4 regions of the Paenarthrobacter sp. TE4293 genome follow, and region 1 is predicted to be linked to each of the others. Evidence: predicted binding sites of a transcription regulator. Region 1 holds the regulator's gene; each other region holds the start of a gene.
What was found. Region 1 encodes HrcA, which represses chaperone genes, less so after heat shock. Its sites were predicted from a motif close to TTNGCACTCGNNNNNNNCGAGTGCNAA; they were not measured.
Positions count from the first base shown of each region.

Region 1 (3,100 bases):
GCGCGCCGGAGCCATCAGCGATATCAACTGACTCTCCTACCGCAATGCGCTTGACGGTAACGGCATGCCGGGCCTCGGGCCCCTCCAGCACAAAGGTACCGCCTGGACTGATCTGATTAAGGCTGCCGGCCGGTGTGAAGAATACGGGGTTGCTCACCGCTACAGGTTACCGAGCTTGTCCCGCAGCTTGGCGAACATGCCACCACTGGCCACGAGCTTGCCCTCGGTGAACTGCTCCCCGCGTAGTTTGGCGAGCTGTTGCAGCAACTCTTCCTGGGCGGGGTCCAGCTTGGTCGGCGTTTCAACGTGCAGGTGCACCTTGAGGTCGCCACGACCGTAGCCACGGAGGTGGGTGACACCCAAGCCGCGGAGGGTGATGACTTCGCCGGACTGGGTACCGGCTTTTACATCAATGTCCTGGGCGCCGTCGAAGGTTTCCAACTGCAGCTCCGTGCCCAACGCCGCGGCCGTCATGGGCACGCTGAGGGTCGCGTGGAGGTCGTCACCTTCGCGCATGAACATGGAATCATTGTTGACCCGGATCTCCACGTAGAGATCACCGGAGGGGCCACCAGCGGGTCCTGCTTCACCTTGGCCGGACAACTGGATACGTGTACCGGTGGCGACGCCGGCAGGAACCTTGATGGTGAGGGAACGGCGGCTGCGGATGCGGCCCTGTCCATTGCACTCGTTGCAGGGGTCCTTGATAACGGTGCCGAAACCCTCACAGGAACCGCAAGGAGCGGTGGTCATGACCTGGCCCAGGATGGATCGAACAGCCCGCTGGACCTGGCCGCTGCCACCACAAATATCGCAACGCTCCGGCTGCGTGCCCGGGCGGCAGCAACTGCCGTCACAGGTGGGGCACGTGACTGCCGTATCAACTTCCAGCTTTTTGTTGACACCGAAAACAGCGTCCTTAAGGTCTATGCGGACGCTGATGAGGGCATCCTGTCCACGACGAACGCGGGACGCGGGACCGCCGTGGCCGCCCCCACCACCAAAGAACGTGTCAAAGATGTCCTGGAAGGCAAATCCCTGGCCGGAATATCCGCCGCCGTAGCCGTTGTCGGTTCCGTTTTCGTTGCCGGTGGCGTCGTAGACGCGGCGCTTCTGGGGGTCGGACAGGACCTCATAAGCATGGGTCACGGCCTTGAACTGCTCCGCGACATCCTCACCCGGGTTTACGTCCGGGTGGAGTTTCCGCGCCAACTTGCGGTACGCCTTTTTGATCTCTTCCCCGGTGGCTTCCGGCGAGACTCCCAAAACGTCATAGTGGCTGCTCAAAGTCGGTATCTCTTCCTTGTTGTACTGCGGATGTTTCCTCGGGCCGGCGTTCAGCCGCCGAGAATGCGTGAAAGGTAACGGGCCACGGCCCGGACTGCGGCCATGGTGGTGGGATAGTCCATGCGGGTTGGTCCGAGGATCCCCACCTTGGCGCCTGAGCCGTAACCGGTGGCCACCACCGAAGCTTCGGCCAAACCGTCGTAGGGATTCTCGCGGCCAATACTTACGGTGACACCGCGGGGGTCGTCCCCCATGTCGGACAACAACCGGAGCATGACAACTTGTTCCTCGAGGGCTTCCAGCACCGGGCCAATGCTCAAGGGGAAGTCCACGTTGGACCTGGCGAGATTGGCCGTGCCGGCCATCAGGATGCGCTCTTCACGGCTGGTATCACTCAGGGCCTGGAGCCCATTGGCCAAGGTTTGGGCCACGTTGCGCAGCTCCGGCGGGCACAGGGCAACCACCGAGGGAAGCACTTGAGGCAACAGGGCCAGTTGCGTCCCTGCGATGCTGCCCAGGAACCGGGACCTCAACAGCATCAGGGCCTCGTTGCCGACGTCCGAGCCGGTTTCGATGACTTTCTGGCCGACGCTGCCGGTGTCGGCAATCAGCACCACCAAAACCTGCTTGGGGGCCAACTGGACGAACTCCACGTGGCGTACCAGGGCGCGATTCGAGTGCGGATACTGCACGACGGCGACCTGGTTGGTCAGCTGCGACAGGAGCCGTACGGTGCGCTCGAGGATGTCATCGACGTCGTCAGGGCCTTCAAGCAGCGAGTGGATGGCCCTGCGCTCGGCAGCTGAGAGCGGCTTGACCTGGGAGATGCGGTCCACGAACAGGCGGTAGCCCTTGTCCGTCGGAATACGGCCGGCACTGGTGTGGGGCGCGGCGATGAGGCCTTCTTCTTCCAGCACAGCCATGTCGTTACGGATGGTGGCACTCGAAACACCAAGGTGGTGCCGCTCAACAAGGGCCTTCGATCCAACGGGCTCCCGTGAATGCACGTAGTCTTCAACGATGGCACGCAGCACTTCCAGCTTGCGTGGCTCACTCATTGCTCCACCTCCTGACGACTGCCATGGTCACTGCGACCGGGTCACCGCGGGATCCCTCCGGATCACCGCACTTAGCACTCAACATGCCCAAGTGCTAACCAGTCTAGTATGAGCCACCCCGTTGCTAGCATTGAAACAGCCCGCAGCGAACATCAGGCGCGGGATGCGGCCACCTGTCAAGCCACGCACTTCGTTCACGGCCCAAACCCAGCACCAAAAGATAGGAATTCCTTGGCTTTCGATCAGTGGGGTCCGCAGGATCTGTCAGCTCCTGCCAAACGGCAACTGCCCGAGGTCGCCGTCCAGCGCGGCATGGTGCTCGAGGACGTCCAATCGGGCTGGGTGGGCGAAGTTACCCGGGTTGAAAAAACCGGCGGCATGCACATCGTGTCCTTGGAAGACAGGCGGGGAAAAACGAAGTCGTTCCAGCTCGGCTTCGGCTTCCTGCTTGAGGGGCAGCCCATCCGCTTGATGCCTCCGGCGCCGCGGCAGTCAACGTCGGCCGTTCAGCCGAGGCGAACAGCATCTGGATCGGTGAAGGTCCAAGGGCAACGCGCCCAAGTGGCCAAGGCCAGCCGGATCTGGGTGGAAGGAAAGCACGACGCCGAACTCGTCGAGAAGGTCTGGGGCGACGATCTCCGCGTCGAAGGTATTGTCGTGGAGCCCTTGCACGGCGTCGATGACCTCAAGTCGGCAATACTGGCCTTCAATCCCGGTCCTGGCCGGCGCCTCGGCATTTTGGTGGACCATCTTGT
Region 1 covers NZ_JBNJRY010000001.1:191,098-194,197, reverse strand. Annotated here, with positions in the region: gene QF015_RS00945 (16S rRNA (uracil(1498)-N(3))-methyltransferase) at 1-157, opposite strand, end outside; gene dnaJ (molecular chaperone DnaJ) at 160-1,287, opposite strand; gene hrcA (heat-inducible transcriptional repressor HrcA) at 1,338-2,345, opposite strand; gene QF015_RS00930 (DUF3097 domain-containing protein) at 2,577-3,100, shown strand, end outside.

Region 2 (3,100 bases), on a different contig from region 1:
CCGTCCATCCCGTCCAGTTCCACGGACGTGGCATCTGCGTGCACGACGGTGGCATGCGGGAACGGCATGAGGTTGATGGTGGCGCAGGCGGCCGTGGTTTCATCCAATTCCACGGCTGTGACGGCGATGTCCATGGACGCCATCGCCATGGAATCGGCGCCCAATCCACATCCGAGGTCTGCCACGTGGGTCATGCCGGCCTTGGCGAAACGCTCGGCATGGCGGGCTGCGACATTCAGTCGCGTGGCTTGTTCCAAGCCGGCCTGGGTGAACAGCATCTGCCGGGCAAACTCTCCGAATTTCGCCTCGGCGCGGGTCCGAAGCCTGGATTGGGTCAGGACCGCGGCCACGAGCTCCGGGGAGTGGCCGGCTTTCCGGAGCTCAGCGTTGACGGAGAACGAGTCGGCCTCCCGATAGGGCCCCAAGGAAGCAAGAAGCTCCCATCCTTCAGTGGTCAGCAAGGGTGCGATCTGTTCCTGAGGTGCATGAGGCATGGGATCAAGCCTAACGGCGCGGCACTTGACACCGTGACTGGCGAATCAGCCGGATAGGGTTGTTTTCATGGAAGACAACGCAGCCCCGCAACCCTCCACCATGATTAAGCTTGCGAGACCCGCCCTCATAGCGGGAGCCGTGATCGCCGTGGTCTGCATCGGCTTGCTGATCATCATCTTCGCGCTGGATTCCTTCAATGCAGCCACCTATTCCGTCGCCGGCAAGAGCGTCAACGATGCCACCGACGAAGCACGGGACATCCGCGAGCTCTATGCCGGGGCCCGCACCGGCGGGATTATCACCTTGGTGATCTCCGGCGTCGTTGCTGTTGCGGCCGCTGTCCTCCTCTACCTGAACCGCGGCAACGCCCCGCTTGACGAGGACGACGACGGCCAGGACTACGATCTGGATGACCTCACGGGCCGCTGACGGGCGTTCACCGATGACGAAATGCTGGCACTCACCTTGACCGAGTGCTAACGCCTTACATAGAGTCTAGTTAGCACTCTCCCCCGGAGGGTGCTAATCACGCCAAGCGTCTTCCGGCACCGCGACGACGGTTGTACGCTCCGGCACCCTAGTTCTTAGTCCATGAATCAGCTCATGAAAAGGAGAGTCCGAGTGTCGGTCTCGATTAAGCCTCTTGAGGATCGTATTGTTGTTCGCCCGCTCGAAGCAGAGCAGACCACGGCTTCCGGCCTGGTCATTCCGGACTCCGCACAGGAGAAGCCGCAGGAAGGCGAAGTTGTTGCAATCGGCCCCGGCCGCTTCGATGACAACGGCAACCGCGTCCCGGTTGACGTAGCTGTTGGCGACGTCGTCATCTACTCCAAGTACGGTGGAACCGAAGTCAAGACCGGCGGCAACGAGTACCTCGTTCTGTCCGCCCGCGACGTCCTTGCGATCGTCGTAAAGTAACTTCCCGGAGCCCCGCACCGCCGTCGCGTTGGAATCATTCCAGCCGTCAGCGGTGCGGGTTTTCTGTCTTGAAAGGACACAACCATGGCAAAGCAGCTTGCTTTTAACGATGCTGCCCGCCGGTCTCTTGAGGCCGGTATCGACAAGCTCGCCAACACTGTCAAGGTGACGCTTGGCCCGCGCGGCCGCAACGTCGTGCTGGACAAGAAGTGGGGCGCTCCCACGATCACCAACGATGGCGTCACCATCGCCCGTGAAGTTGAGCTTGACGACCCCTACGAGAACCTTGGCGCCCAGCTGGCCAAGGAAGTAGCCACCAAGACCAACGACGTCGCCGGCGACGGCACCACCACAGCCACAGTGCTTGCACAGGCTTTGGTCAAGGAAGGCCTCCGCAACGTCGCTGCAGGCGCAGCTCCGGGCGAGATCAAGCGCGGCATCGAGGTTTCCGTTGAAGCCATCGCAGCCCGCCTGCTGGAGAACGCCCGCGAAGTCGAAGGCACCCAGGTTGCCAGCGTCGCAGCCATCTCCGCGCAGAGCGACGAAGTCGGCGAGCTCCTCGCCGAAGCGTTCGGCAAGGTTGGCAAGGACGGTGTCATCACCATTGAAGAGTCCTCCACCACGCAGACCGAGCTGGTCCTCACTGAAGGCATGCAGTTCGATAAGGGCTACCTGTCCCCGTACTTCGTCACCGACGCAGAACGCCAGGAAGCAGTCCTCGAAGACGCCCTCATCCTGATCAACCAGGGCAAGATCTCCTCGCTGCAGGACTTCCTGCCGCTTCTGGAGAAGGCGCTGCAGGCCAACAAGCCGCTCTTCATCATTGCCGAAGACATCGAAGGCGAAGCCCTCTCCACGCTGATCGTCAACCGCATCCGCGGGACGCTCAACGTCGTAGCCGTGAAGGCTCCGGGCTTCGGTGACCGTCGCAAGGCCATGCTCCAGGACATCGCCACGCTCACGGGCGCCCAGGTTGTTTCCCCGGACCTCGGCCTGACCCTGGACACCGTTGGCCTCGAGGTACTCGGTACCGCGCGCCGCATCACGGTCACCAAGGACAACACCACCATCGTCGACGGTGCCGGCTCGGCCCAGGACGTTTCGGACCGCGTTGCACAGCTTCGTGCTGAACTGACCCGGACGGACTCCGACTGGGACAAGGAAAAGCTGCAGGAACGCCTGGCCAAGCTGGCCGGCGGCATCGGTGTCATCAAGGTCGGCGCAGCCACCGAGGTTGAGCTGAAGGAAAAGAAGCACCGCATCGAGGACGCTGTTTCCTCCACGCGTGCAGCCCTTGAAGAAGGCATCGTTTCCGGTGGCGGTTCAGCCCTCATCCACGCGCTGAAGGCACTGGATGAGTCCCCGGCCGTCAAGGCGCTGGAGGGTGACGCAGCTGCTGCTGTCGGCATCGTCCGCCGCGCCCTGATCCAGCCCTTGCGCTGGATCGCCCAGAACGCCGGCTTCGACGGCTTCGTCGTCGTTGCAAAGGTTTCTGAGCTGGAAGCCAACCACGGCTTCAATGCCAAGACCGGCGAGTACGAGGACCTGATCGCCGCTGGCGTGATCGACCCCGTCAAGGTCACCCGTTCGGCTCTCCGCAATGCCGCTTCCATTGCTGCCCTGGTTCTCACCACCGAGACCCTGGTTGCTGAAAAGCCGGCTGAAGAAGAAGACGCACACGCAGGCC
Region 2 covers NZ_JBNJRY010000003.1:30,916-34,015, reverse strand. Annotated here, with positions in the region: gene QF015_RS06455 (THUMP-like domain-containing protein) at 1-494, opposite strand, end outside; gene QF015_RS06450 (hypothetical protein) at 562-924, shown strand; gene groES (co-chaperone GroES) at 1,117-1,413, shown strand; gene groL (chaperonin GroEL) at 1,498-3,100, shown strand, end outside.
Region 2: the regulator HrcA is predicted to act here: its motif matches at 949-975, upstream of groES (co-chaperone GroES).

Region 3 (3,100 bases), on a different contig from region 1:
CACCGGAACCGATGGCGCCGCAGGCAACAGGTTTTGCGCTCGAAGACCTCGCGGCCGGGACACGCAGTGACTCTCCGCTCAGCGAGCGGGATCAGCAGATGCTTGCCTTGGAACGGCAGTGGTGGAAGTACGCAGGAGCCAAAGAGCAAGCCATCCGTGAGCTCTTCGATCTCTCGGCCACACATTATTACCAGATCCTGAACGCGTTGATCGATACTGAAGACGCGTTGGCCCACGATCCCATGCTCGTCAAGAGATTGCGTAGACTACGTACGTCCCGCCAGCGCGCGCGGACGGCACGTCGTTTGGGGTCCGACGCGTAAATCGCCAGGCTGATCTGTCAGCAGCAACCAGCAAGGACAACGCTTCACCATGACCAAATATGCCAAGGACGAATTCGACCAGGTTCCGCAGAACACCTCCCGGCAGGGGGTCCATCGCGACGCGCAGGAGACCGCCCGCCCCACCCTGTGGCCGGTCCTGACGGTTGGGGTTGTGGCCTTGGTCCTCGGATTGGTGGCCTTCCTGGTCCTTCCCAACCTCGGCGTAGTGGCGCCCGGTGCTGCGCCCAGCGTCTCGACGCCGGCACCCCAGCAGACTGACTCGTCACCCTCGGCGGCACCCAGCGAATCCAGCAGTGCTCCGTCAGCATCCAGTGAGCCGACCCCCTCCGAGAGCCCGTCTGCGACGTCCTCCGCAGCCCCGGTGGACAAGACCACGCCGGTAGCGGTCTACAACGGCGCCGGCACTGCTGGCCTGGCCGGCCGGGTGGCCGGTTTGGTGGAAGCCGACGGCTGGACCCTGAGCACCGTGGGCAACTGGGGTGGGCTGCCGCAGCAGACCTCAGTGATCTTCTACAACGCTCCCGGGCAGAAGGCCAACGCAGAGGCTTTGGGAACCCTGCTGGGGATCCAGTCGATCGTTGAATCCCCCGAGGTCCAACAGCCCCTGGTAGTTGTTGCAGGACCTGGCTACCAGTAGTCCGGGTACCTCCCAGCGGGTCCACATGCCCCAACTCGGTTAAGCCTCAATAACAAAAGTCATCCCCCTGCCCTCCATGGGAGCGCCGGGATAGTGACTGTGGTTACAGTGGATTAATTCCGGTACGGAGATCCCGGCAACCGGTCTTGGCTACTGCGAAAGTGTGGGCATCATGGCATTGGGAACCGTCAAATGGTTCAACGCCGAAAAAGGCTACGGATTCATCACTGTGGATGATTCCGGTGACGACGTCTTTGTGCACTGGTCCGCCATCCAAATGGATGGCTTCCGCGCCCTGGAAGAAGGCCAGCGGGTGGAGTTTGAACTGGGCGAGGGGCAGAAGGGTCCGCAGGCCGAAGGCGTCCGCGTCGCCTAGCCTGTCAACTGACTGGGACCCAGACTCGTCAGCCCTCGGCTGAAACCCCCTTTTACTGGAGAGCAAAGTGTCATCTCTGCTTGCACTCTCCCCGGTCGAGTGCTAATTATTGATTTAGCACTCTTATGGTTCGACTGCTAAGTCCAGGCCGGTTGACCCCGGCGGTGGACGGTGTCCGAACCAGCGGAGGATCAAGAAACACCTTGGTTGGGGTGAGGTCCGGAGCGCGGGGCATACAGAGGCCGCGGGTGAAGGACCGTCCGTCGCGGGCACCCCATCTGACAGGTACCTTCTTAACGACTGTCCCGAAAGGACTACCGCCGTTATGGCCAAGATCATTGCATTTGATGAAGAGGCACGCCGCGGCCTCGAGCGGGGCCTGAACATCCTCGCAGACGCCGTCAAGGTCACCCTCGGCCCGCGTGGACGCAACGTCGTCCTCGAAAAGAAGTGGGGCGCCCCCACGATCACCAACGATGGTGTTTCCATCGCCAAGGAGATCGAACTGGACGATCCCTACGAGAAGATCGGTGCAGAACTGGTCAAGGAAGTTGCCAAGAAGACGGACGACGTCGCTGGCGACGGTACTACCACTGCAACCGTCCTCGCCCAGGCACTGGTGAAGGAAGGCCTCCGCAACGTTGCTGCCGGCGCCGACCCGCTGTCCCTCAAGCGCGGCATCGAGAAGGCTGTCGAGGCAGTCATCAGCGAACTGCTGGCCTCCGCCAAGGAAATCGAAACCAAGGAAGAGATCGCAGCCACGGCTTCCATCTCCGCCGGTGACCCGGAAATCGGCAGCCTCATCGCCGAAGCCCTGGACAAGGTGGGCAAGGAAGGCGTCATCACTGTCGAGGAATCCAACACCTTCGGCCTGGAGCTTGAGCTCACCGAGGGCATGCGCTTCGACAAGGGCTACATCTCCGCTTACTTCGTCACCGACGCAGAGCGCCAGGAAACGGTTCTCGAAGACCCGTACATCCTGATCGTCAACTCCAAGATCTCCAACGTGAAGGAACTCGTCACGGTTCTGGAGAAGGTCATGCAGTCCAACAAGCCGCTGCTGATCATCGCTGAAGACATCGAGGGCGAGGCCCTGGCCACCCTGATCGTCAACAAGATCCGTGGCACCTTCAAGTCCGTTGCCGTCAAGGCTCCGGGCTTCGGTGACCGCCGCAAGGCACAGCTTGCCGACATCGCCATCCTCACCGGTGGCCAGGTCATCTCCGAAGAAGTTGGCCTCAAGCTCGAAAACGCTGGCCTGGAACTCCTTGGCACCGCCCGCAAGGTCGTTGTCACCAAGGACGAGACCACCATCGTTGAAGGAGCCGGCGACGCCGAGCAGATCGCAGGCCGTGTGGCCCAGATCCGCGCCGAGATCGAGAACTCCGACTCCGACTACGACCGCGAGAAGCTGCAGGAACGCCTGGCCAAGCTGGCCGGCGGCGTTGCAGTCATCAAGGCCGGTGCCGCAACCGAAGTTGAGCTCAAGGAACGCAAGCACCGCATTGAGGACGCAGTCCGCAACGCAAAGGCTGCCGTTGAAGAAGGCATCGTTGCCGGTGGTGGCGTTGCCCTCATCCAGGCCGGCGCCAAGGCATTCGCCAACCTCACCCTCCAGGGTGACGAGGCAACCGGTGCCAACATCGTCAAGGTTGCCATCGACGCACCGCTGAAGCAGATCGCCTTCAACGCTGGCCTTGAGCCGGGCGTTGTGGTGGACAAGGTTCGCGGCCTGCCTTCCGG
Region 3 covers NZ_JBNJRY010000002.1:513,056-516,155, reverse strand. Annotated here, with positions in the region: gene QF015_RS05735 (DUF3263 domain-containing protein) at 1-323, shown strand, start outside; gene QF015_RS05730 (LytR C-terminal domain-containing protein) at 373-981, shown strand; gene QF015_RS05725 (cold-shock protein) at 1,154-1,357, shown strand; gene groL (chaperonin GroEL) at 1,683-3,100, shown strand, end outside.
Region 3: the regulator HrcA is predicted to act here: its motif matches at 1,472-1,498, upstream of groL (chaperonin GroEL).

Region 4 (3,100 bases), on a different contig from region 1:
CGCAATTCTCTGATGTAAAAACGGCAAAACCCCCGCTGAAGTGAACTTCACTGCTGAGAGTCGACGTTCAATCCATTCTCCAAGTGCGGTCCCTGCAGTCGGGGGTTTTGCCGTTGCCTCGTCTATTTGGTCGCTACGAATACTTTGTCACCGAGCATTCCTGCACGGACCGCGAGGACGCCTTGTCCAGCAGTCGCGCTAGGAACCTCGAAGGCTTTATTGCCCGTTGCTGTGGCACCCTTGTAGAGCGTACTCATGCTGTCGATTGACTCGGGTGCCACGGCGAAAGTTTTGGTGCCGTCAACCGTGTTTCCATCGGCAGTGACGTAGTCGACTGATACAAAGGCCGGCATTTGTCCGTTGGCATCATCTCCGAGGTAAGTCGCGGAGTAGTTAACCAAGATGTACTCAGACCCGGCAGCGGGTGCTTTGTTGAATTGGTTGGCTGCCACTACGGCATCGGTCGCCGCCAAAGTGACCGAGTTAATGACTACCCGCCAATCCTTGGACTCAATGACTGAGCCGATGGGATAAGGGCTTTCGCGGGTGCCGGCCTTCGCGGACGCGTTCGTCGTGGCCCCGCCCTCAGTGGCCCCGTCTTTGGACGGCTCCACAACTTTGGTGTCGCCGCTGCCGAATGCGTTGTCAAAAGAGGTCGCTACAACAGCGGTAAAGACAACAACTCCAACAATCGTGCCAACGACTGACGTGATAAGTGCAGTGACTCCCATCCACTTGGCTTTGTCTTTCAAGAAAAGGGAGACGATGGCCAGGATGAATGCGATAGGCAGCAAGACCCAGCCAACGATCAGAGCGCCTGGAACGCACGCGAAAATGAATCCCAGTACGGCTGTTATGAGTGCAATCAGACCGACTATGTTGAGCTGTTTCTTCGTATTAGGCGGCGGAACCTGGTCAGAGTACAGCGGTACACCTGGGCCCTGTGGATATTGAGGTTGCCCTTGTGCGAATTGAGGATGCTGGGGATGGGGCGAAGGCTGCTGTGAGCCCGCCCCCGGAAGCTCTGGAGTTGTCATGGCATCACTATTGCAGAGCTGGAAGAATCTCTCCATAAAAGACACGAGGCAATAAACTGCTTTTCATAACGTGGCCCATCAGAGCCAAGTCTTTTATGTGATGCCTTACTTTCGTTTATTCAAGAAGCGGAGTTGTTCTCACCTTCCAAAACCCGACTGCCGGCAAATTGAGCGGGACTCACCGTCTTGAAGTCAGCCTGCATCACCCCGCGCCCTTTTCAAATCCTTCCGCAGCCCCCGGTTGTCTTCCCGCAACCCTTCGTTGTCTTCGGCCAACCCTCGGTTGTCCTCCGTCAACCCTCGGTTCTCGGCCTCCAGCTCCAGCACCAGCTTCACGCCGGCCAGGTTCAATCCCTCATCCAGCAACACCCCGATCCGGCGCAGCGTCGCCAGGTTCCGTTCGCTGTAACGGCGGGTGCCGCCGTCGGTCCTTTCGGGGGTGAGGAGACCTTTGCGTTCGTACAGCCGAAGGTTCTGCTGGCCTGTACCTACGAGCTCAGCTGCAACGGAGATCGCGTAGACGCCCAGCGCGTCCCGGTCGCCGGCAGACGCGGACCCGCCTTCGTCCGCAGAACCCGACCCGCCGTCGGCTGAGGCGGCGACCAGTCCGCCGTCGTGCTCCTCAACGGAACTGTTCGAATCAGCCATCCGAAACCTCTCCAAAATCTTCCGAAAACCTACTTGCACTACTCTCTCACCGGTGCTATAAAAAATCTATACCAGCCACCGCAGATCTGGAAGGCTGGGACCACAACAGAGTCAGCATCAAAATCTAAGGAGTGAGAACCAAATGCTGATGCGCACTGACCCGTTCCGCGAATTCGACAGGCTCGCCCAACAGGTTTTTGGCACAACAGCACGCCCGGCCGGAATGCCGATGGATGCATGGCAGGAGGACGGACAATTCGTTGTTGCCTTCGATTTGCCAGGGGTGGATCCGGAGACCGTTGACCTCGACGTGGAGCGCAATGTCCTCACAGTGAAGGCAGAACGGAAGTCGCCCGCCGGCGAGAACACGGAGATGATCGCTGCCGAACGGCCCCAAGGGGTCTTCAGCCGGCAACTGATCCTGGGCGACACTTTGGACACTGATGGCATCAAGGCCAGCTACGACGCTGGTGTGCTGACACTCCGCATCCCCGTCGCCGAGAAGGCAAAGCCACGGCGCATCGAGATCACGTCCAATGAGCAAAGGCAGGAAATCAACGCATAAACCGTCCGCTCCGCTGGAGGGTTCGCCCGGGGGTGGCCCATCAGCGGAGCGCCGGACCGGGAGCCTCCGATCGGTCGCAGCATCGGAATAGTGGGCGCAGGCTTCGCGCCACGCCACAGCGCTTGTCGCGCAGAGGAAAAAGCGACCCCTGACGTCGTCTCCCGATCGGATGGCCCTCGGCTCGCGCCGGGGGCCATCCCCAATCAGTGGCAAAGATGGAAACGGCAGTGAACACCAAACCTGACTACTACGCCATCCTGAACGTGTCGCCGCAAGCGACGGCCCGTGAAATCGCCCGCGCCTACCGTGCGCTGCTTCGGGCGCATCACCCGGACACGCGGCAAAAAGTCGACGACGGCGACACTACCTCAGCGGGCGACCTTCAGGAACTACACGCCATCATGCAGGCGTACGTCGTTTTGTCGGACCCAAGCAAGCGGGCGGCCTACGATCGTGCGCGCTCTGGTCTGCCTGCCCGGGCCTCGGGAACGCCGGTCAAAGTGCGAGTTCATCGGCACCAGTCGGAGGGGCCAGGGGCGCACGATCGAGAGCAGCCGCCGTTGTCCTTCGGTCCAACCAGATGGGAACCTTTGTCCCCCATTCACAAAATACCAAGGAGCCATTCATGAGTGCTTGGCGTCCCTACGACGGCCACATCATCCCGGCGTTCTACGAACGCTTCGAGAAACGCTGGGGGAGGGGGACCGCACCGTTCCTCGATCCCGAGGTCCATGAGCAGCCCATGCCCCGTGCCCAGTGGATCAACCCTGATACGGGCGCTGCCGTGGCGGTCGTTCCTATCTGGACCGACGACCCCGAGCACAGATCCTTCGGCGTCTTCTACCTTCCT
Region 4 covers NZ_JBNJRY010000002.1:309,222-312,321, reverse strand. Annotated here, with positions in the region: gene QF015_RS04820 (FG-GAP-like repeat-containing protein) at 1-13, shown strand, start outside; gene QF015_RS04815 (hypothetical protein) at 123-1,037, opposite strand; gene QF015_RS04810 (MerR family transcriptional regulator) at 1,230-1,685, opposite strand; gene QF015_RS04805 (Hsp20/alpha crystallin family protein) at 1,828-2,250, shown strand; gene QF015_RS04800 (J domain-containing protein) at 2,466-2,879, shown strand; gene QF015_RS04795 (hypothetical protein) at 2,876-3,100, shown strand, end outside.
Region 4: the regulator HrcA is predicted to act here: its motif matches at 1,718-1,744, upstream of QF015_RS04805 (Hsp20/alpha crystallin family protein).